Regions from separate parts of the Pseudoduganella sp. genome, predicted to be linked through region 2. Evidence: predicted binding sites of a transcription regulator. Region 2 holds the regulator's gene; each other region holds the start of a gene.
The links. Region 2 encodes FNR, which switches genes on or off when oxygen is low (the NO sensors DNR and NnrR bind a similar motif). Its sites were predicted from a motif close to TTGATNNNNATCAA; they were not measured.
Positions count from the first base shown of each region.

Region 1: ACE3TQ_RS19210 (hemerythrin domain-containing protein) is a predicted target of FNR. The motif match lies at 2,404-2,417, and genes of this name have one in related genera.
Region 3: nirK (copper-containing nitrite reductase) is a predicted target of FNR. The motif match lies at 3,775-3,788, and genes of this name have one in related genera.

Region 1 covers NZ_JAYSCO010000046.1:14,557-22,299, reverse strand. The annotation lists gene ACE3TQ_RS19215 (DUF349 domain-containing protein) at 1-1,586, opposite strand, end outside; gene ACE3TQ_RS19210 (hemerythrin domain-containing protein) at 1,666-2,253, opposite strand; gene ACE3TQ_RS19205 (bifunctional acetate--CoA ligase family protein/GNAT family N-acetyltransferase) at 2,444-4,810, opposite strand; gene ACE3TQ_RS19200 (DUF2804 domain-containing protein) at 4,835-5,827, opposite strand; gene ACE3TQ_RS19195 (winged helix-turn-helix domain-containing protein) at 5,824-7,056, opposite strand; gene ACE3TQ_RS19190 (diguanylate cyclase domain-containing protein) at 7,320-7,743, shown strand, end outside.
Region 2 covers NZ_JAYSCO010000008.1:49,791-57,533, forward strand. The annotation lists gene cphA (cyanophycin synthetase) at 1-1,230, opposite strand, end outside; gene ACE3TQ_RS05865 (ABC transporter ATP-binding protein) at 1,337-3,622, shown strand; gene ACE3TQ_RS05870 (DUF1854 domain-containing protein) at 3,612-4,079, shown strand; gene ACE3TQ_RS05875 (bacteriohemerythrin) at 4,178-4,564, shown strand; gene fnr (fumarate/nitrate reduction transcriptional regulator Fnr) at 4,626-5,399, opposite strand; gene ACE3TQ_RS05885 (response regulator) at 5,502-6,137, opposite strand; gene ACE3TQ_RS05890 (response regulator) at 6,130-7,248, opposite strand; gene ACE3TQ_RS05895 (response regulator) at 7,245-7,658, opposite strand; gene ACE3TQ_RS05900 (PAS domain S-box protein) at 7,658-7,743, opposite strand, start outside.
Region 3 covers NZ_JAYSCO010000070.1:1,007-8,749, reverse strand. The annotation lists gene ACE3TQ_RS23370 (Rrf2 family transcriptional regulator) at 1-18, shown strand, start outside; gene ACE3TQ_RS23365 (DUF2249 domain-containing protein) at 29-256, shown strand; gene ACE3TQ_RS23360 (hypothetical protein) at 256-1,515, shown strand; gene ACE3TQ_RS23355 (Crp/Fnr family transcriptional regulator) at 1,472-2,152, opposite strand; gene nirK (copper-containing nitrite reductase) at 2,231-3,637, opposite strand; gene blaOXA (class D beta-lactamase) at 3,823-4,557, opposite strand; gene blaOXA (class D beta-lactamase) at 4,572-5,315, opposite strand; partial or broken gene ACE3TQ_RS23335 (M56 family metallopeptidase) at 5,463-6,308, opposite strand; gene ACE3TQ_RS23330 (BlaI/MecI/CopY family transcriptional regulator) at 6,329-6,709, opposite strand; gene ACE3TQ_RS23325 (hypothetical protein) at 6,816-7,460, shown strand; gene ACE3TQ_RS23320 (IS110 family transposase) at 7,473-7,743, opposite strand, start outside.

The sequences.
Region 1 (7,743 bases), on a different contig from region 2:
CGCTTCTTGTCCTTGCGGTCGATGGTGCCAAGGCGGCTCCAGGCCTGGCGCAGGCGCTGCGTGCTGGAGGCCAGGGTGCGCCAGTCGTGCGTGTGCGGCAGGTTGCCGGAGGCCGATTCCTCGCGGTGCACCTGGGCGCCGCCGGCCGCTTCCAGCTGCGCCGCGTCTTTTTCAATCAGGGCATTGGCCTCGTCCACCAGCTGCTGCGCCTTGGCGGCGTTGGCGTGGCGCTCGTCGGCCAGGTGCTTGAAGTGGGCGGCGGCCGGGGCGTAGGCGGCGGTGCAGGCGGCGTCGAATTTCTCCCACAGCGATTTGGGGGCGGCGCCGGAGATACTGTCCAGCGCCTTCCAGCGTTCGCGCATGCTGCCGACCTTCTTCGCCAGTTCGCTCATGCCCAGGCCTTCGCCCGGCAGCTGCTCAACGGCATGCACCAGCTCTTCGCGCGAAACATTGCCGCCCCAGCGCGCCCAGTCGCCCAGGCGCTTCAGGTCGGCGCGTACATGGGCCAGTCGCTCGGCCTGGGCCGGCGTCAGGCGGCCGGTCTTGCTGTCTTTCAGGGTCTTGTCGTGTTCGGCGGCAATGTGCAGCTGGCCTTGCGCCAAGGCCGCTTCCATCGCCTCCACCAGGTCCATGAACTGCCGGTTGGCTTCCTGTTCGGCCGGCGTCGGTTTGTGTTTTTCCCGGGGCGGTCGCGGCGGACGCGGGTCGGCGCCGTCATGGCTGGCGGCGGGCGGCAGCTCGGGCGCACCGGCGGCGCCGTTGGGCTGTCCGGCAGCGGCGCTTGTGGCGGACGCTGTGGCGCCTTCATCGTTGGCGCGGGCGCCCGGGGCCGCCGCCGCGGCAGCCGGGGCGGCCGGAGTGGCCGGAGTGGCCGGGGTGGCGGCTGCGGCGCTCGCGGCCTGCGCGGCGCGGCCGGCGGCCAGCGCGGCCTCGAAATCGTGCAGCAGGTGGCGCGGCAGCGAGGCGTGCTCGGGCGCGGCCAGGTGCGCGGCATGCTCGGCCGCCAGGCGCTCGAACGTGGCCGCGTCGGGCTGCTGGCGCAAGGTGGCCAGGGCATCGATCATGGCGCGCTGCAGGGCCACCTGGGCCTCCAGGCGTTCGCCCAGTGCTTGCCGCACATGGGCAAACTCGGCAGCGGCGCCGGGCGCGGCGTCGATCACCTTCCATAGCCGGTCCAGGTCGGCGACCTGGTTGGGCGTCAACTTTTCGTCCGCCAACAGACGCTGCGCCATGGCAATGCAATTGGCCGCCTGCTTCTGCTCGGCCTGGGTGTGGCGGATCGCGTCCAGCCGCCCCTGCACCAGCTTGGCAACGCGCCGGTCCGAATTACGCACGGCGTGCTGGACTTTTTCCAGCGCGTCCTGCGACACCACATGCTCGGCCGCCGCCAGGCGCACATCGGCAAATTCGCTGTTAAGGATGAGCTCGACCGCAGCGGCCTCGTCGCCCGCCAGGTTGCGGGCCAGCGCGGCTTGCGCCGCGCGGCGTTCTGCGGGGGTGCCAAGCGGTGCCTGCGATCCGCCGGCACTCGACTGTCCGGCAACGCTGGCCTGGCTGGCCTGCTGCTTGAAGAGGAACTCAAACATAGTTGTGCTATGAATGGATCAAAACCACCATCATAGCGCAGCGCCGCCCGACCGGGGCGGCGAATGCAGCCACGGCATGTCAGGCCGTGTCCGCAGCGGCGCGATGGGCCGAACGCATGCGCCGGTGGTAGCGCAGCTTCGGCACAGGAACTGCGGCCTCGTCGTCGTTCCGCAGGGATGCGCGCACCTGGCGGGCCTGGGACAAGGCTTTCCTGTCTTTGTCGGCGGCAGCGGGCGAGCGGCGCGCTTCCACCACCTGGGCGTCGTGCGCCAGGAATTTATTCGCGATATCGAACCACGCTTCGCCGCCGATGGCGGTGCGGGCGATGGAGAACAGTTCCTTCTCCTCTTTTTCCAGGCGCTGCAGGAGCACCGTGCAGAACGTTTCAATCGCGGCGCAGATGTCGGCCACCTGCCGCTCGCTGTGTTCGCTGGCCAGGTCCAGCTCCGATTGCAGGCGGCGGATCACGGCCAGCGCGGCCTGGTTCAGCCGGCTCAGTTCGTCCAGCAGCTGGTTGGCTTGCTCAGTGGCATTTTGCAGCGCGGGAATCAGGTACAGCTCGATCTTGCGCCAGTGGCAGGCCTGGTACAGGCGCTCCAGGGTTTCGCAGGCATATTCGAGCTGGGACAGGGTCAAGCGCTGCTGGCGCAGCAGCGTCGATTGCACGTATTTTTGAAACGACAGCAGGCTAAGGCGCACGTTAGCCTGTTCAACGGATAGCGCAACTAATGTATATGTGGCCGTTAACATTCTTGCTCCCTAAGTTCGCTACGCGGAAACGGAAGTACAAGTGTAAATTAGCCCGACAGATACGCTTTGACATTCATCAATGTAACGTCACAGCGCCCTCCACAATTTAGGAGGTTTTCAATTGCAGCGCAAGGCGAAGATCTACCATACCAGCTTCCCGCGACGGCGTCACGGTTCCGCCGAATCTGCGCATCAGTTGTTGCATCCCGCTATTCTCGGACAGGGCTTCGCCCGTGATTTCACGCGTGCCGCGGCTGCGGAAATAGTCAAGCAATTTCTGGAACAGGATATTCCCCAGCCCTTTGCCTTTCAAATCGGAACGCACAATGATGGCGAACTCTGCTTTTTGGTTGTCCGGGTCGGCCACGGCGCGCACCACGCCCAGCGTTTCGGGCTGGCCATCGGCGCCGGTGCGGGTGGCGATAAAGGCCATGGCGCGGTCGTAGTCGATCTGCGTCAGGCGCGCCAGCTGGGCCGGCGGCAGCTCTTTCATGGCGGAGAAGAAGCGCAGGCGCACGTCGTCCGGATCGAGGCGGCTGAAGAAGCGCACATGGGCCGGCGCGTCCTCCGGGCGGATCGGGCGCAGTAGCAACGGCGCGCCCTGCCACTCGATTTCCTGCTCCAGCTCATGCGGATAGGGCCGGATCGCCATGCTGCTTTCCGGCCGGCGCGGACCGAGCGCCAGGCGCGCGCCATGCACCTGCAGCAGGCCGTCGGCTACCGTAAGCGGGTCGATTTCAAGCGCGGCGATTTCGCCGATGTCGGCCACCAGCTCGGCCACGTGGACCAGGGCGCCGCACAGGATCTCGCGCTCGGCGACCAGGGCGCGGCCGACGCCGGTACGGCGCAGCATGTCGCGCGCCAGCACCGTGTTCAGCGGCGGCAGGCCGACCGCGCGGTCGTCCACCACGCGCCCGGCGCTGCCGCCCAGCCCGACGCTGATGGCGGGACCGAACACCGGGTCGACCTGCATGGCGATGCGCAGCTGCTGCACGTCCGGCGGCAGCGCGCTGGCGGGCGCCAGCGGCAAGCCGTAGGCCGCCAGCACGGCCGCCAGGTCGGCCGGCGCCAGTTCCGCTTCGCCGCGCGCCTGCGCCGCCTGCACCAGCTGGCGCGCGGCCTGGCGCTCGGGCACCGAATGGGCCGGCACCTGGCCCGGCACCTCGATCAGCAAGGCCTGGTTGCGCGCGTACTGCACCACCTGGCTGTACGCGCGCACCGCTTTTTCCGGCGTGTCGTAGGTCGGCAGGCCGGCGTCGGCAAAGACCTGGCGCGCGCCGGCCACCGCATCGCCGCCCAGCCAGCAGGACAGCACGCTGCGCCCGCTTTGCCGCAGCAGCGGCGCCAGCGCCTGCGCCACGCCGGTGCTGGCCGCCGCCGAGGACGGCGCGTGCACCAGCAGCAGCGCGTCGGCGTCAGGGTCGGCCAGCAAGGCGCTGGCCACGGCGACGTGGCGCTCGGCGCTGGCTTCGCCGCCGATGTCGATCGGATTGACCGGCGGCAGGCCGGCGGGCAGCTCGCTGCGCAGGCGTTTGCCGGTCTCGGGCGAGAACTGCGCCAGCTTGCCGTGCACGTACTGCAGCGCGTCCGCCGCCAGCTGGCCAGTGCCGCTGCCGTTGCTCATGATGGCCAGGCGTGTGCCGCGCGTGGGCCGCGCGCGCGCCACCGTTTCCACCGCGTCGAACAGGTCGGCCGAGGAATACACGCGCAGCATGCCGGCGCGCCGGATCACGGCGTCGTACACCTTGTCGTCGCCGCTGCGGCCGGCCTTCAGCACCACCACCGGCTTGCTGCGCGCGGCCAGGCGCGCCGCCGAAATGAATTTGCGGGCGCAGGTCACCGATTCAATGTGCATGACGACGGCGGCCGTGTCGTCGTCGGCGGCCAGGTAGTCGAGCATGTCGCCCAGGTCGATATCGCCGCCCTCCACCAGCGACACCACGCGCGAGAAACCGATGCCGTGCTGGCGCGCCCAGTCCAGCACCGCCGTCATCACGGCCGCCGACTGCGCGATGAAAGCGGTCTTGCCCGGCTTGGCGCCGGCGTGGGCAGCGCTGGCATTCAGGCCGGCCAGCGGCGCCAGCAGGCCGATGCCGCCCGGCCCCAGGATGCGCAGCAGGTGCGGGCGCGCGGCGCGCATCACCTGCTGGCGGATGGCGTCGCTGACCGGGGTCAGGATGATGGCGCCGCGCGTGCCGCGCGCGCCCAGCTCGGCGATCAGTTCCGCCACGGTCTCGGGCGGGGTGCAGATGATGGCCAGGTCCGGCGCGCGCGGCAAGGCCGACAGGCGCGCGTAGCAGGGAATGCCGCGCAGCTGCTCGTACTTGGGGTTGACCGGCCAGATGGCGCCGGCAAAGCCGCTTTCCGCCATATTATTCATGACCTGGGTGCCGATGCGGTCCGGCCGCAGCGAGGCGCCGACAATGGCCACCGAAGCGGGCTCGAACAGGCTGTCCATATTCCTGACGCTCATGCGGCTTCCCTTTCCCTGCGCCCGCTACCAGCGCGAATAGTGGTCTTCCGTCACGCCGGGCAGCTGGGTGACGATGCGTTTCGGCGCGTCCGGCGCGCGCCGCACCCAGCCGCTGAAATAGCCGACCGGCTGGATGTAGCGGCTGGCCGCCACCAGCATATTGCGGTCCTGCTTGCGCGCGCCGTCCGGCGTGAAGAACAGTTCCAGCTGGTCGTCCTCGGTGAAGATGTGCCAGCGCTGCATCGGGTCCTTCGGTTCGTAGATGAAGTGCGCCGGGGCCAGCGGCAGCACTTCGCCGTCGATCCAGAGCGCGTTCTCGTTGCCGCCGAAATAGCCCGACTGCAGGTTGAAGCCCAGTTCCAGGTTGTGCGCCGAGGCCCAGCGCCACGAGGTTTCGCGCGCCAGCAGGCCGTTCGAGTAGTCGAAGCTGGCCACGCCGCCGTCCAGGGAGTAGGCGTCGCGGAAGGTGCGCACCTCGCCGCTCAAGGGCATGCCGGGCGACTTCTGCGTGCCGTGCAGCGCCCCGCCCTGCACCGCGCCGGTGGCCAGCAGCAGCGGCGCGCTGGGCGGGCCGAATTCGGCGTCGATCTCCATGTACGGGCAGCGCAGCTTGAGCTGGTAGCGGTTGCCGGGCAGCGGTTCGATGCTGATTTCCGTGCTGCGGGTGCGGAACCAGCTGGGCGCGCCGGCATGGTCGCCGACACCGACCGACAGCCGGCCCGGCAGGCCGTCCTGCGAAAAATTGGCCATCATGTCGCTGTCGTTGCGGTCGAAGGCGTAGGCGAAGCAGGTGCTGGTCCAGCCCAGGTCGACGATGGCGACGGCGGCCATTACCTGCTCCGACACCAGTGCCACATAGTGCCACTTCTTGTGGTGGAAGCGGCGCCACAGGGCGCTGCGCGCATGCTCCCCGGCCAGCAAATGCCAGTCGAAGGCTTGCGCGGCGCCGGCGAAGCGGCCCAGCTGGGGCGCGCCGTCGGCGCCGACGATGCGCGCGGGTGCGCCTGGCAATATCATTGTTCTGCTCCTGCTCGATCCAATCCAGCCTGCAGCGTGGCGGCAAAGCCTGGCGGTTCGCTGGCCGCCACCTGCACCTGCGGGCAGCCATGCCAGCCAGCCAGGCGGCCGATGGCGCCGGCCACGTCGCGTACGAAGCGCCCGGTGACGCGCACGCCCGGCTCCAGCGCCACGTTCTTCAGTTCAAAAATACCGCCGCGGCGGTGCGCCTTGGCGTCGATGCGGCCCACCAGCGCGCCGCGGCGCAGGATGGGCAGGGTGAAATAGCCGTAGCGGCGCTTGGCGGCCGGCGTGTAGCACTCCAGGCGGTAGTCGAAGCCAAACAGCTCCTGCGCGCGGCGGCGGTCCCACACCACCGGGTCGAACGGCGACAGGATGGTGGTCATGGTGGGCGCCAGGGCGCCGTCGGCCGCGGCCTGTGCCACTTGCGCCAGGTCGGGATGGATGTAGACCGGGTCTTTCCAGCCCTGCACGCGGGCGCGCAGCAGCTGCCCTTCGTCCGCCAGCGCTGCCAGGTCGGCACGCGGCGGCCGGGTGCGGTAGTAATCGGCCACCCAGGCGCTGCGCGCCAGGCCCAGGGCGCGCACGGTTTTCAGCGCCAGCTCGCGCCGCGTCTGTTCCATGGCCGGCATCTGGCTGTCGTGCCAGCCCGGCAGCACGCGTTCGGCCAGGTCGTACACGCGCTGGAAATTCTGGCGGCGCGCGATCATCAGCTCGCCGGCGGTAAACAGCACTTCGAGCGAGCGCTTTTCCGGCTTCCATTCCCACCAGCCGCCGCCCTTGCCGTCGGTGCGCTCGAAATCGGCCGATCGCACCGGCCCGTTGCTGCGGATATGCTGCAGCACGCGCTCGACATCGGCGCGCCGCTCGCGCATCCACTTCTCGGAATACTTCCAGCCCATGGCGCCCGGATCGACCATGCGGTGGCGCAGCAGGCGGTAATCCTCCACCGGCACGAAACAGGCTTCGTGCGCCCAGTATTCAAACAGCGCGCCTTCGGCCAGGTGCTCCTCCAGCCAGGGCTGGGGATAGTCGCCCAGGCGGCTCCACAGCACCAGGTAGGGGCTGCGCGCCACCACGTGGATGGTGTCGATCTGCAGCACGCCCATGCAGCGGATGGCATCCAGCACGTCCGCCTTCTGCGCCTTGCGCCGGCGCGGCTGCAGCAGGCCCTGGGCCGCAAGGTGCAGCGCGCGCGCCGTGGCCAGGCTGAAGGTCAATTCGGTCAAGACTCGTTTTCCTATGAAGGTGAACGGCTATTCTAATATCTTATTGACAGTATTTCTTGGCAATTTGCGAATGATGGTGGCCGCCAAGCAGCACTGGCCCGATTTTTTTGCCCGGCAGGCCGCGATTAAGGGCAGAATAGGCAGGTGCCCCCTAACTCGGACCAGGACAATTGACGACCCCCGCTTCCCCTGCCCGCCAGGTCATGCGCAGGTTGTACCGCATGATACTGCTGCCATCATTCACCTTGGTGTTACTGGTGATAATGTGGGCCGACGTTTTCTATCAACTGGAACAGGAAGCCGAAAGCGCGCACTACGACGCGGTGCAGCATAGCCATTCGCTGGCGCGCACGCTGGCCGAACATTCCAGCCACCTGCTGCGCCAGGCCGATCACGCGACCCAGCTGTTCAAGCTTAAATTCGAAGAAACCGACGGCAAGCTGCGCCTGCCCGAATTCGTCAAGCGCGGCGGCCTGCTCGATTCGGTCATGCCATCGCGCCTGCAGCTGCCGATTGCCCTGATCGACGCCAACGGCAAGGTGGTGGACAGCCTGCATGGCGCCTTCCCGGCCAATTCGGCCAATATGGGCTATTTCAAGACCCTGGCCACCACCGCCGGCGACGCGGCGCTGGTCACCAACCCGATGGTCGACCCGATCACCAAGAAGTGGCAGATCCAGATTGCAC
Region 2 (7,743 bases):
GGCCGGATGCACCAGGTCGGTCACGTCGTTGGCGACGTTGCCGTTCACCTGGATCAGCACCTTGCGGCCGGCTTCCACCACGGAGTCCGGGGTCAGGCCCTGGCGCTTCAGGTCCAGCTGCACTTCCTCCGACTTTTTCGGTTCCACGATATTCAGCGGGAACTCTTCCGTGGTGCCGCGGCGCGGATCGGTGTTGATCTGCGTATCCACCAGCTCCTGCACGGTGGACTTGCCGTCGCCGGTCACCCACAGCGACTCGCCCATGGAGGCGGCCACCATGCGGCGGCCCACCACCAGCAGGCGATGCTCGTTACCGACAATGAATTTCTCGACGATGACGCTCTTGCTGCCGCCGCGCACCACGGCGATATCGTAAGCCGCCTTCACGTCGGCCTCGGTCATCAGGTTCAGCGACACGCCGCGGCCATGGTTGCCGTCGTACGGCTTGACTGCCACCGGCAGGCCGATGTCCTGCGCCTCTTCCCACGCCTCGTCGGCGCTCTTGACCAGGGTGCCCTCGGGCACCGGCACGCCGACCGATTTCAGCATGTCCTTGGTCATGTCCTTGTCGGACGCGATGCCTTCCGCGATGGCGGAAGTGTTGTCGGTTTCCGCCGTCCAGATGCGGCGCTGGCGCGCACCGTGGCCCAGCTGCACCAGGTTGCCGTCGGTCAGGCGGATGTGCGGGATCTTCCGGTCGGTGGCCGCATCCACGATGGAGGCGGTCGATGGACCCAGGCACAGCGACTCGACCATCGAAGTCAGTTTTTCCACCGTGGCGGCCAGGTCGTACGGCTTGTCTTCAATCGCCGCCATCATCAGGTCCTTGCCGGCTGCCAGTGCGGCGCGGCCGACCTGTTCCTGGCGGGTGCGGAATGCCATTTTATAAATGCCGCTGCCTTCGGCGGTCTGGCGCGTCTTGCCGAAGCCGGTGCGCATGCCGGCCAGGTTCTGCAACTCCAGCACAACGTGCTCGAGGATGTGGCCGGCGTACGTGCCATCGCGCAGGCGCTCCAGGAAGCCGCCGCGTTCACCGACGCCGCAGCGATGCTCGACCAGGCCTGGCAGGAAGGCGATCAAGCGTTCATAAAAACCGGGGAGTTTGTTCGAAGGGTAGTTTTCAAGCTCGCCGATATCCAGCCAAGCCTCGATCACCGGGCGATAGGTCCAGATGTTCGGTCCGCGCAGGTGTGTTACACGGAGAAACTCAATGTCTTTCTTTTTTGTCATGTTTTAGCTCTTGTACCTCTTGCGGTATACTCCGCCCGTCCTTCTATTTTCCCACTGTTTCGCAATTCTTGCCACTTGGCAAAGAGTGCCCGGAGTCTGATTCACAATGATAACAAACCAACTTTCCTCTGAGCTCAGCCTGACAGAACTTCCCGACAGGTGGCGCACAGAGATCCCGGCGCTGCTTGCTCCTGATGAAAACGTACTCGGCGCGCTGGAGGTTGACCTCGACTCCCGACTCCACTTCAACAAAGGGCTGGTCCTTATCACGGAGCGCCGCATTATGGCACGCGCCCCCGGGGAAACGGTATGGCAAGACTGGGCTTATCGTCGTGGAATGGCTCTAAAGCTGCACGACCACGCCGGCGTCGGCCACCTCGAACTGGTGGACGACAAACAGCGCCTGGCCGCATGGCGCTTCACTCTGGGCCAGAACCTGCTGGCTATCCGCCTGCAGGAAAACTTCGCGCGCCTGCATGAAGCGCATGTGGAAGGAAAACCACTACAGCAGGTCGAACAGAACGCCTGCCCCACCTGCAAGGCTCCGCTGGAAGCGGACCAGGAAGAATGCCCGGTGTGCACCAAGGTGGTCCACACCCCGCCTTCCACCTGGACCCTGTTCCGTCTGTGGCGTTTTGCCAAGCCTTACCAATGGCAGCTGCTGCTCGGCTTCACGCTGATGCTGCTGTCCACCGGCGCGCACCTGATCCCGCCCTACGTGATCATGCCGCTGACCGACAACGTGCTGATCCCTTACCAGAACGGCAAACCGGTCGATACCTCGCTGGTCGCGCTGTATATGAGCGCCCTGGTGGGCGCCGCCATCCTGGCCTGGATTTTCGGCTGGGGCAAAACCTATGTGCTGGCCCTGGTCTCGGAACGCATCGGCGCCGACCTGCGCACCACCACGTATGAGCACCTGCTGCGCATGTCGCTTGAATACTTCGGCGGCAAGCGCACCGGCGACCTGATGTCGCGCATCGGCTCCGAATCCGACCGCATCTGCGTCTTCCTCTCGCTGCACCTGCTGGACTTCGCCTCCGACTGCCTGATGATCATCATGACCGGCGTGATCCTGTTCACGATCGACCCATGGCTGGCCGTCACCACCCTGCTGCCGCTGCCCTTCATCGCCTGGATGATCCACCTGGTGCGCGACCGCCTGCGCACCGGCTTTGAGAAGATCGACCGCGTATGGGGCGAAGTGACCAACGTGCTGGCCGACACCATCCCCGGCATCCGCGTGGTGAAAGCCTTTGCGCAGGAAACACGCGAAGCGCAGCGCTTCCGCACCGCCAACAAGCACAACCTGGCCGTCAACGACAAGCTGAACAAGGTATGGTCGCTGTTCTCGCCGACCGTCTCCTTCCTGACCGAGCTGGGCATCCTGGTGATCTACGTGTTCGGCATCTACCTGATTTCCAAGCACAGCGTCACGGTCGGCGTGCTGAGCGCCTTCGTCACCTACGCCACCCGTTTCTACGGCCGCCTGGACTCCATGAGCCGCATCGTGTCCGTGACGCAGAAATCGGCCTCCGCCGCCAAGCGCATCTTCGACATCCTCGACCACGTATCGAGCGTGCCGGACCCGGCCCAGCCGGCCAAACTGGAAAACGTGAAAGGCGACATCACCCTGCGCGAAGTCGGCTTCCGCTACGGTAACCGCGCGGTCAACCGCGGCGTCAACCTGGAAATCAAGGCCGGCGAGATGATCGGCCTGGTGGGCCACTCCGGCTCCGGCAAATCCACCCTCGTCAACCTGATCTGCCGCTTCTACGACGTGGCCGAAGGCGCCATCCTGCTGGATGGCCAGGACATCCGCAATTTCGCCGTCTCCGACTACCGCCGCAACATCGGCCTGGTGCTGCAGGAGCCGTTCCTGTTCTTCGGCACCATCGCCGAGAACATCGCCTACGGCAAGCCGAACGCCACGCGCGAAGAGATCATGAAAGCGGCGCGCGCCGCCCACGCCCACGACTTCATCCTGCGCCTGCCGCAGGGCTACGACTCGATGGTGGGCGAGCGCGGCCAGGGCCTGTCCGGCGGAGAGCGCCAGCGCATCTCGATTGCACGCGCCCTGCTGATCGACCCGCGCATCCTGATCCTCGACGAAGCCACCGCCTCGGTCGACTCCGAAACCGAAAAGGAAATCCAGAAAGCGCTCGACAACCTGGTGGCCGGCCGCACCACGATCGCCATCGCGCACCGCCTGTCCACCCTGCAGCGCGCCAACCGCCTGGTCGTGATGGACCGCGGCAAAGTGGTGGAAGAAGGCCCGCACGAGGAGCTGATGGCCAAGGAAGGCGCCTATTACCGCCTGTACCAGGCACAAGCACGTAACGTCGACACCGACCTGGATGACAAAGCAAAGAGCCGCGAAGATGACAATTGATTTCCAACTGAGCCGCGACAGCTTCGGCAAACTGAACCTGGTCGACGCCAACGGCGTGCGGCACGAAAACGTCTCGCCGGTGCGCGCCTTCCCCATCCAGGCCCCGGAAGAAGGCCTGTCGCTGGTGAACACCGACGGCAAGGAAGTGGCATGGCTGGATCGGATTTCCGACCTGCCGCCGGAGATGGCCGACATCGTGCGGGAAGAGCTGGCCGGGCGCGAATTCATGCCCGAGATCACCCGCATCATTGATGTGGGCAGCTATGCCTGTCCGTCCACCTGGACCGTGGCCACCGACCGCGGCGAGACCAGCTTCGTGCTGCGCGGGGAGGAAGATATCCGCCGCATTGGCAGCGTCTCGCTACTGGTCTCCGACAGCCACGGCATCCACTTCTTGATCCGCGACCAGTTCGCGCTCGACAAGCACAGCAAGAAGATCCTCGACCGCTTCATGTAGCACGGGCGCGCCCGTTGCAGGGCAAATTTGATCTGGGTCATGGGCGGACGATGTTGCCGCCAAGCACAATAGCTCCATTACATAAAGTGGTGGTGTGCATGGATTCTATCGTTTTCGGCCCCGACCTGGCACTCGGCATCCCCGTGATGGACCAGTCGCACCGCATCGTCTTTGACCTGCTGGAGTCGATGCAATCCCTGGCGCGCCCCGCTTTCGACGCCGCTTGCCACCAGCTGGCGGCCGAACTGGCCGAAGACCTGGCGGAGGAGAACCGGCTGATGGCGACCATCCAGTATCCGCTGGCCGCCACCCACCGCGCGGCCCACGACGGCCTGCTCGCCTCCCTCGACCATGCGCTTTGCCTGCTGGCAGCGGGCGACGAGGCCGGCGCACGCCAGATCGTGCATTCGCTGCCGGACTGGTTCGCAGCACATATCAACACCATGGACCTGGCCCTGGCAATCGCCGCCAGCCGCCTGGAATAAAAAGGGGGCAGCCGAAGCTGCCCCATACACCCCCTACAGGTGAGAAACTTGTACGCGCGGATTATGCAACCGCGAGTTCTTGCGCCATGCCGCCGGAGGACATCGCCTCGAGCTTGGCGCGGTCGAGAATGCGCAGGTCGCGGTTCTGCAGCACGATCGAGCCATCCTGGCGCAGGCGAGCCAGCTGGCGGCTCACGCTTTCCACCGTCAGGCCCAGGTAGCCGCCAATGTCTTCACGCGACATGCGCAGCTGGAAGCTGGTCGACGAATAGCCGCGCTGGGCGTAGCGGCCAGCCAGGTTCAGCAGGAACAGGGCCAGGCGCTGCTCGGCGCGCATATGGCTCAGGAACAGCATCACCGACTGTTCGCGCTGGATTTCGCGGCTCATGGTGCGGTGGAACTGCTGCAGCAGGCCGGGAATCTGCATCACCAGCTCCTGCAGGCGGTTGAACGGGATTTCACAGACCTCGCTGTCTTCCAGGGCGACCGCATTGCAGGAATGCTGGCCGGCGCCGATCGCTTCCATGCCCAGCAGGTCGCCGGCCATGTGGAAGCCGCCGATGGTCTGTTCGCCGCGCTGGTTCACCTGCACGGTCTTGAAATGGCCGAAGCGCACCGCATACAGGCTGTGGAAGCTGTCGCCAGTCTGGTACAGCGGTTCGTCGCGGGCCACGCGGCGGCGGCGCGCAATGATCTGGTCCAGGCGGGCCACGTCATCCTCAGCCAGGCCCTGCGGCAGGCACAGGCGGTTAAAGCTGCACAGCGAGCATTTGGGTGCGACTGGTGCGCAATTCTTGGTGGCGTTTGCAGGGGTGATTGGGATGACCGGGCTCATGATGCTGCTCCTTGTTTTCGATGGAGACAGTATCGCGCCCGGAACCATTTCCCGGTATCAAGCTTCCTGTGTAGTTGCTGTAGTGGTTCCCCTACACCCGGTTCAGATGAGTCCGTGCTCCAGGGCATAGCGGGTCAGCTCTGCATTGCTGGACATGCCCATTTTCTCGAGGATGCGGCTACGGTATGTTGTCACTGTATTAGGACTGAGGTGCAGTTTCTCCCCGATCTGCACCAGCGGCTCGCCCTGGGCGATCAGCTTGAACACTTCCAGCTCGCGGTTGGACAGCTCCTCGTGGTCGCCGCTCGGGCCGCCGCCCACCAGGGTTGCCAGTTTTTCAAGTAACGCCGGGCTCACGTGCTTGCCGCCGGCCGCCGCCTTGCGCACCGCTTCCACCAGGGTTGGCGTCGGGGCGTCCTTGGTCAGGTAGCCGGACGCGCCCAGCTTGAGCGCGCGCACGGCGTAAATCTCCTCCGAATAGGTGCTCAGCACCAGCACCGCCATGCGCGGGCATTCGCTGCGCAGGGTTTTCAGCAGGTCCAGGCCGTTCTTGCCCGGCATTTTGATATCGACCAGCGCCACGTCGAAACTGCGCTCCGCCACCCGCGCCATCGCTTCCACGGCGTTGCCGGCTTCCCCTTCCACGCTGATGTCGGGCGCGGTGCCCAGCATCAGGCGCACGCCGTTGCGCGCGATGGCGTGGTCATCGACCAGCAGTACGGTGATCTTGTCACCCATTCTTATCCTCCAATGGCAGGCGCAGTTGCAGGGTGGTGCCCTGCCCGGCCTTGCCGCTGATTGTCAGTTCGCCGGCAAAGCGGCGCGTGCGTTCGTGCATGCCGAACAGGCCCCACGATTCGCGGTCGGACAGGCCGGCGCTTTCGATGCCCTTGCCGTCATCCTCCACCCGCAGCACGACGTTGTCGCCATCCCGGTCGACCAGCACGCGCGCCTCGCTGGCTTCGGCGTGGCGCACCACATTGGTCAGCGCCTCCTGCGCCACGCGGAACAGCATGGTGCTGCGCTCGGCGTCCAGCTCCAGTGCCGCCGCGTCGGGCGTGATATGGCAGCTGCAGCGCAAGCCGCTGCGCTGGGCCACCTGTTCGGAATACCATTCCAGCGCAGGCCAGATGCCCAGTTGGTCCAGCACGCTGGGCCGCAGGTCGGTGATCACGCGGCGCACGGTCTCGATGGCGTCCTGCGCCAGCTTGGCGGCATCCTGCAGCAGCGGGTCCGATTGCTCGCCGCCGCGCTCGATGGCCACCGAAATGTAAGCCTTGATGCCGGTCAGCAGGCCGCCCAGTTCGTCGTGGATCTCCTGCGCGATGCGGGTGCGCTCATGTTCCTTCAGCTTTTCCTGGTAGGCCGCCAGCTCGCGCAGCTCCTTCTGCGATTGGCGCAGCACGCGTTCGGCCTGCAGTTTTTCCTCGATCAGGCGCTGCTCGCGCAGCAGGCGGTCGATGGCGCCGGCCAGGAAGTCCAGGTAGCGGCCGTCGCTGTCCTTCACCAGGTAGTCGCGCGCGCCGCGGCGCATGGCTTCCGCCGCCACGGTGGCGCTGTCGGCGCCGGTCAGCATCATGACCGGGATGGTGGGCTGCGCTTCACCCTGGTCGGCCGCCAGGCGGGCCAGGAACTCCAGGCCGGTCAGGTCCGGCAGGTGGTAATCGAGCAGGATGCAGTCCGGCTTTTCGCGCAAGGCGATATCCAGGCCATCCTGGCCGCTTTCCGCTTCCAGCAGCTCGCACTCGAAACCGGGCGCCTGCGCAAACGCGCGGCGGCAGGCGATGCGGTCGACGATATCGTCTTCCACTATCAGCACGCGCACCAGGTTGGCCTGCAACTGGCTCATGGCAGCTCGCTGATGGTCCAGTACAGATTAATGGAGCGCACCACTTCCACGAACTGGCGGTAATCCACGGGCTTGGTCATGTAGCCGGCCACGCCCAGGTCGAAGCTGCGCATCTTGTCCTGCTGCTCTTCGGAGGTGGTCAGCACGATCACGGGTATGCGGCGCAGCACCGGGTCCTGCTTGACGTTCTGCAGGAACTCGATGCCGTTCATGATCGGCATATTCAGGTCCAGCAGGATGATGCAGGGCTGCTCGCTGCCCGGTTCGCGCAGGTACTCCAGCGCGGCTTCCCCGTTTTCCATCGCCACCACGCGGTTGCTGACATGGACTTCCTTCAGCGCGCGCAGGATGGTCATCACATCGACCTGGTCGTCCTCGACCAGCAGGATTGGCTTGCTCGTGTTGTTCATCAGCTCTCTTTCTTCTTCGGCAGGGTGAAGTAGAAGGTCGTGCCCTGGCCCAGTTCGGACTCCAGCCACACCCTGCCCTGGTACA
Region 3 (7,743 bases), on a different contig from region 2:
CTGGCGGACCTACTCTGAAGGAACCATCATGAGTGCGCCTGAAATTGTCCTGGAGCTGTGCGGCATGGTGCCGCCCGAACCGATGGAGCGCGTATTGGAAGCGCTCGACCAGCTGCAACCCGGCCAGCATATCCGCATGGTCATCGACCGCGAGCCGGTGCCGCTGTACCGCATCCTGAAGAACAACGGCTACCGCTACGCCACTTCGATGCGCGACAACTACACCTACGAAATCCTGATTACCCAAGCCAACTGATGCAACGCAAGCTGGCATTCGAGCATACGCCCGGGCTGGCGCTGCCGCTGCGCTTCCTGCTGGTGGCGCCCTGGTTTGGTGCCCTGGCCGGCCTGCTGCTGGTGTGGCACGGCGCGGACGCGATGACCACGCGCTGGGCGCCGGCCACGCTGGCAGCCACCCATCTGCTCACGCTTGGCTACCTGGGCATGGCTATGGCAGGGTCGCTGCTGCAGATGGTGCCGGTGGTGGCGGGCGTGGAGCTGCACTGGGCACGCCGGCTGGCGCCGGCGATCTGGGGCGCGCTGGGCGGCGGTACCTTGCTGCTGGCCTGCGGTTTCCTGTGCGGCTGGCCGCTCTGCCTGCGCGCCGGCGGCATGCTGCTGGCGGGCGCCTTTGCGCTGCTGGTGGCGGTGCTGGCGCGCGCCCTGGCGCAGCGCTCGGCGCCGGCCGCGCTGCCGGTGGTGGCGGGCATGCGCCAGGCGGTGCTGGCGCTGGGCTGCGCGGTTGCCATCGGCCTGACGCTGGTGGCGGTGCTGGTGGGCGCGCTGCGCCTGCAGCCGACCGTCTGGACCAATGTGCATGCCGCCTGGGCCCTGGTGGGCTGGGTCGGCGTGCTGGTGGTGTCGGTGGTGTTCCAGGTGGTGCCGATGTTCCAGTCCACCCAATTGTTCCCGCGCCCGCTGGCGTTTGCCTTGCCGCCGCTTTGCCTGGCCGGATTGGCGCTGTGGACCGCCGGCTACCTGCTGGAGCAGCCATGGCAATGGATCGGCGCCGGCCTGGTGGCCGTCTGCCTGGCGCTGTTCGCCGTCTACACCATACTGCTGCTGAAGCGCCGCAAACGCGCGGCCGATGTGTCGACCTGGTACTGGTGGCTGTCGCTGGGCTCCCTGCTGGCCTGCGTGCTGGTATTCCTGTGCCCGAAGGGCGGGGACAGGTCGCTGGTTCTGGGTGTGCTGTTTATCGCCGGCTTCGCCATGTCGGCGGTGAACGGCATGCTGTACAAGATCGTGCCGTTCCTGTTGTGGTACCACGGCCAGCACGCCGGTTGCGACGTGCCGGGCGTGCGCCAGCTGATGCCGGACAGCGAGCCGCGCGTGCAGCTGGCCTGGCACGCCGCCAGCGTGCTGTTGCTGCTGGGCGCCGCCTTCGCACCCGGCTGGCTGGCCCAGCTCGCGGGTGCGGTGCTGGCGGTGGCCTGCATGCGCCTGGGTTTCGACCTGGCGCTGGCGGCGTTTACCCTTCGTAAGCTCGCAGGCGCGCCGCATCCAGAATCTTGATCTGGCGGCCGTTCACGGCAATCATGCCCTGGTCGGCCAGCTCGTGCAGCACGCGCGAGAAGTACTCCGGCGTCAGGTTCAAACGCGAGGCGAGCAGCTTTTTGCTGACCGCCAGCGTGATCTCCGAACCATCGCCTGCATCATCATCCTTCAACAGGTAGCCGATGATGCGCTGGCTGCCTGAGCGCAGCGAGTAGGCTTCCACATCCGAAATCAAGCCATGCAGGCGGCGGCTCATGCCGGCCAGCATGCGGCGCGCGAACTGCGGGTTGCGCTGCAGCTCGGCGAACACGGTGTGCTTGGAAATGTGCAGCAGCATGCAATCGCTGACTGCGTGGGCGGTGACGATGTAGGGCTTTTCCATGAACATCAAGGCTTCACCGAAGCTGTGGCCGGGGCCGATGATCTCGACGATCTTTTCATTGCCCTGGGCTGAGAGGAAACTGAGTTTGACCTGGCCGAAGATGACCATGTGGAATCCGATGCACGGATCGCCACGCTGGAACACTGCGCTACCGCGTGGAATGTGATGCTCGGTAGTGCCGGCAGCCACTAGCGACAGCTCCTCTTGCGACAGGTCTGCGAACAGGGGCAGTCGCTTGAGGAACTCGCGGGGGTCGATTTTGGGGCTTGGCATATTGGTTCTCCTGAAATGGCAAAAGGACCCCCGGCTGGGGGTCCTGTCTGGTTACGCTTATGTCGGGCTGTTTCCTGCTTAGTGGCCCGAATCGCCGTCAGGCTTGCTGTTGGTGCGGAAGATTTCCGGATTTTCCTTGCCAACCACGTGCAGCAAACCAACCAGGCCTTTTTCCATGCGCGACAGCGCGTGGTCGACCAGGATGAAGCGGCCCGGCACTTCGACCTTGAACTCCACCATCGTTGCGCCGCCCGGAGCCACGGTGGTGGTCTGCACGTTCTGCAGCGGTGGCGAGGTCAGGTCGCCCAGGTTATAGACGCGGTCGAACACTTCGCCGATCACGTGGAAGCTGGAGGTGGCGTTAGGGCCGCCGACGCCGAAGAAGATGCGCACGGTTTCGCCAACCTTGGCTTCCATGCGGTGGGTCTTGGTCAGCGCGTCATGGGTGCCGTTGAACATCAGGTGTTCAGGCTGTTCGGCCAGCAGCTTGTCGAGCGAGAATTCGGCTTCGCCAGGGGTGCCGTGCTTCTGCGCGGTGTACAGTTCGCCCTGCATCACGTAGAACTCGCGGTCCACCTTCGGCAGGCCGCCTTCCGGTTCCACCAGGATCATGCCGTACATGCCGTTGGAAATGTGCTGGGCCACCATCGGGGTGGCGCAGTGGTAGACGTACAGGCCGGGGTTGATGGCCTTGAAGGTGAAGCTCTTGGTGCTGCCTGGAGCTGCCTGGGTCACCGCAGCGCCGCCGCCTGGGCCGGTCACGGCGTGGAAGTCCACCGAGTGGATCATTTCGCTGTCTTTGGCGTTGGACATGTCGACGTTGACGGTGTCGCCCACGCGCACGCGGATGAACGGGCCTGGCACTTTGCTGTTGAAGGTCCAGTATTTGTAGGTGGTGCCGTCCATCAGCTGGCCGACGATTTCAGTAGTGTCCAGCTTGACGTTGACGGTCTGCGGGCCGCGCTTGCCGACCGGGGTGCCGACTGCCATCGGGTTCTGCGAGACGTCGGCCCCCTGCGGCTTGGCCTTGGCTTCGACGTCGCCCACGATGATCTTGCCGATCATGCCTGCCGCCACGTGGCCGGGCAGGGTGCAGATATAGGTGAACTCGCCTTTTTTGTCGGCCTTGAAGACGATGGCGGTGGATGCGCCCTTGTCCTTCAGCTGGTTCGATTTGGTTTTGAATTCAGGTACGGAGATGTCGTGGATGGCGCCGTCGCCGTTGACCAGGTTGATCTGCACCACGGCGCCGACCGGCACGCGCAAGGTCGGGTTGGCCTTGCCCTTGGTCTCGCCGGAGTCGCTCACGAATACCAGCTTACCGTCTGCGATATCGGTGCGCAGGGTGTAAGTCACGTCCGGGCGGTATTTGACGGCGGTGCTGCCGTTGCCGCCGTGCTGGCCGTGTTGTGCGTAAGCTGGCGCCAGGGTGGCAGCGCCGATCACCAGCGCTGCGATGGCTTTGGACATCAAGGTCGGTTTCATTTTCTTCTCACAGGTTTGTCCGGCACGGGATTGTGCCGTTTGACAGCTAAATCATATGTTTCATATGCATGTTATTGAATTGACGCAGGTCAAATATTTGGAAAGATCTGCGCCATATCAAAACGACTGCGAAACTTTTGATATAGATCAAGTGGGAAGGCGACCCCGCGTATGGGGCCGGCGGCTCAGGGTGCCAGGCGTGGCAGGCGTGCCAGGAAGGCGTCGCGCTGGTCCATGCCGCTGTCGCCGCCAGCCTGGGCAAACACAAGGCGGCGACCATCGCGCTCCAGCCAGCCGACATACCAGCCAACTTCGCGCCCGCTGCCGGTCTTGCCGTAGACTTGCCAGCCGCCGACTTGCTGCGGCCATTTCACCAGGGCGGCCGTCATCTCGTAGGCCTGCGGTTTCAGGCCCAGGTCGCGCGCCAGCACGCGGCGCAGGAAGGCCACTTGCTCGTCCGGCGAAATGCGCAGCGAGGAGCCGAGCCAGGAATCGGACAGGCCGTTGTCCTTGCCCGGATCGCCGCTGACGTCGGCGTTGCCGTAATTGAAGCGGCGCGTGTAGGCGGCGAAGCGCTCGGCGCCCAGCTGCAGCGTGATTTGCTGCGAGTACCAGACCACGGATTCCTTCATCCATGTGGCGGGGCCGTGCGGCTGGCGCCATACCGGGCGCCAGTCGACGTAGCCTTGCTTGAAGGGCAGAACGGGCGCCTGCTCATCCCACAGCACGCCGGCGTCATAGCCCATCAGCGCGAGCGGCAGCTTGAAAGTGGACATGGGCGGCAGACGTTTGCCGCATACGCCTTCATGCACCAGCCATTTGCCGGTGGCGGCATCGGCCATGGCCAGGCAGTGTTCCGCCGAATGCGCGAGCAAAGGGAGGCCCAGCCCTGCCAGCAGGGCGAGAATTCTTCGATTCATGATGAAGTCCTTGGTTAGAGTTTGGCGAGTTGCGCCGGCAGCTGGCGCAGGAAGGCTTCCTTGGTGCGCGGGCCGGCGGCGCCTTCTTCCTTCTTCTCGTCCTGCGCCAGGCGGGCGAACACGATCGTGCGCTTGCCGTTGGTGGCCCAGCCCACGAACCAGCCGTAGGCACGAGAGTAGTCGTCCTTGCCGTCGGCACCGACCGGGGCGCCGGTGCCGGTTTTGCCGTATACGCGCCAACCGTTCGGCAGGTCGTCCAGGCGCAGCAGTGCTGCCGTCTGCTCGACCGCACGCGCTGAAACCGGCAGCTCATGGCGCACCAGTTTGCGCAGGAAGGCGGTCTGCTCGTCGGCCGAAACCTGCAGCGAAGAGCCGAGCCAGGACCAGGTCACCCCATTGTCCTTGTCCGCATCGCCGCTGGTATCGCGGTTGCCATAGCCGAAGCCCTGCACGTAGCGGTCGAAGCGCGCCTGGCCAAGCTGCGCGGTCACCTGCTGCGCGTACCAGACGGCGGAATAGCGGATCCAGTCGCGCGGACCCATGTCGCGCTTCCAGTCCGGGTTCCAGGTGTTGTACTCGGCGCGGTAGGGCAGTTTGGGCGTGTGCTCGTCGCGCAGGAAGCCGCTGTCATAGCCCATCAGGCTGACGGGGATGTTGAAGGTCGATGCGGGCGTGATGCGGGTGGCGCAATCGCCTTCGCGCAGCAGCGCCTGGCCGCTGGCGGCGTCAACGAAGGTGGTGCAGTCCAGCGCCGCCATCGACTGGGCGGAAGGGGACACGCTCCACGCCAGCGCCGGCTGCAGCGCGAAATTGCCGCCGGCGATAGCGGCCAACGCGGCCACGGTGGCGGCACGCGCCCACATGGCGCGGCGCGCGTTGCCTGGGCTGCGGATCAGGGACACGCGTTCGCCCAGGGTGTTGGCATCGATGCTGCCGAAGGCCAGCGCGCCCTGCGGCGCCAGGTGCTGCAGCTTGAGCTGCGCCACCAGGGCCGAAGCGTACGCCTTGCGCTGCGCCGCCGGACGGCCGCGCAGCACGTCGCGGTCGCAGCCCAGTTCCTGGGCCCAGGTCAGACTGTTGCGCAGCAGGCGCATGAAAGGGTTGAACCACAACAGGGTTTGCAGCAGCACGCCCAGCGTCATCCATTGCAGGTCGTGCCGGCGCAAATGGGTCAGCTCGTGCTCCACGATCATCTGCCGCTGCAGCGGGTCGAACTGGCGCAGGTGGCGCGGCAGCAGCAGGCGCGGTTTGAACAGGCCAAGCAGCATGGGCGAAATCGGCGCATCCACTTCCAGCGTTGCAGCGCCGCCGTGCGCAGGCGCCGGGGCGCCGCCCAAAGCCAGGCTGTCCAGCAGGCGCTGCGCGCGCCACAGGCGGGCGATGGACCAGGCCAGGCCAAGCAGGTAGATGCCGAGCCAGGCCTGGGCGGCGCGCAGCAGCAGGACGCGCGGCGACCATGCCGGCGTGGCGGCGGCGGGCGCATCCATGCTGGCAGGCAGGGTGGACGCGCTGGCAGGCGGCAGGTAGGCAGTGACGGTGCGCGTGGCAGCTTCCAGCGGCGGGATCAGGCGCACGCGCTGGCTGTGCGGCAGCAGCATCAGCACGAAGATGGCCAGCACGGTGCACTGGCCCAGCAGCCACAGGCTGCGCTGCATGGCCAGCGCCGGCAGCCAGCGCCGCAGCAGGGCGCAGATGGTCCACACGCTCAAGCCGGCAGCCAGGCAGCCCAGGCTGGCCAGCAGGAAGCGCATGGTCAGGAGTTCGAGCCCGCTCATTTGCCGTCCTCCTCATCGGGCCAGTCGGACAGCTTTTGCTCCAGCTGCGCCAGTTCGCTGGCATCCACCAGTTTGCTGCCGGCGAACATGTTGACCGGCAGCGGCGTCTCCAGCTCCATGATGCGGGTGCCGAAATCGTGGGCGTAGGCGGCCAGCGTCTCCACCTTGTCGAGCAGGGCTTCGTAGACTTGCACGCCATGGCGCACGTGCTGCGCCACCATCTGCTTTTCCATCATGCGCTCCACGGTCTTGCGGGTGGAGGAAAAGGACCAGCCCAGTTCCTCCTCCACCGCGTCGTGGATTTCGCGCGCGCTCAATGGCGCCTGGCGCCAGAGTGCTTTCAGTACGCAGAGTTCGGGAGTGGATGGGATAGGCATGGCATGACGGCTTATGTGACGAATGGCGATAGTATGTGACAACTGTCGCAATCGCGTCAAGCCTTTATCATGATATGCTTTTTTCAATGTGGACTAAGGGGAAAGCATGGGCGCGAAAACCTGGATGTTGATGTATGCGGAAAGCGAACCGGCTGCCATCCTGCGCGCCCGCCCGGTGCTCGACCGCGCGGCCAGCCAGGCCATGCTGGAGCAGCTGTTCCCGGGCAAACGCTACACGCCGCAGCAGGACGAAACGCTGGCCCGCGCCTGCCCGCACGGGCGCGATGTGCGGCTGGCGTGCTTCCCCGGCCTGTCCATCGTGGCCGCCGGCGAACTGGCGATCGACAACCCAAGCCAGCTCGATCCGCGCTTCCTGGAATACGCAGGCGGACGCACGGTCTACCTGCACATCATGTACAGCGTGGTGGACTGGTTCGCCTACGCGATATGGAAAGACGGCCAGTGGCAGCGCTCACTGAGCGTGACGCCGGATGGGGGCGTGATCGAGGACCTGGGCGAACGGCGCGCGTTCGAGCTGCCTTACTGGGCCGGCAAATTTCCCGCCATCGACCCCGCAGACGACGAGCCCGACACCTACCCCTTGCCCTTCCACCCGCTCGACCTGGGTGAAGCAGCGCTGGAAGACCTGTTCGGCTACCAGCTGGAAGGCGACAACGGCCCATCGCTGCTGGACCCGGCCAGCATCCCCCTGATGGCGTTCAAGGCCCCGCGCTGGTGGAAGTTCTGGTGATGAAATTCGGGGTCAGATACCGTCTTGAATAGCAAGCCCTTTCTCTAGGAAGTTTGGGTCGAAGGGCTTGCCAGACCTCACCACGCCATAGACCTGGTGTGCAAGCTTGCGCATGAGTGCACCGGCGACGGCCATCTTGGCGAGGCCGTTTGCCTCCAAGCGATGAGCAAACGTTCGCAAAATCGGGTTGCAGCGCTTCGCCACTAGGCTGGGGAGGAATAGAGCGGCCCGCAATTGGCTGTTTCCCATCCGACACATCATCGTGCGGCCGTGTACCGAGCTG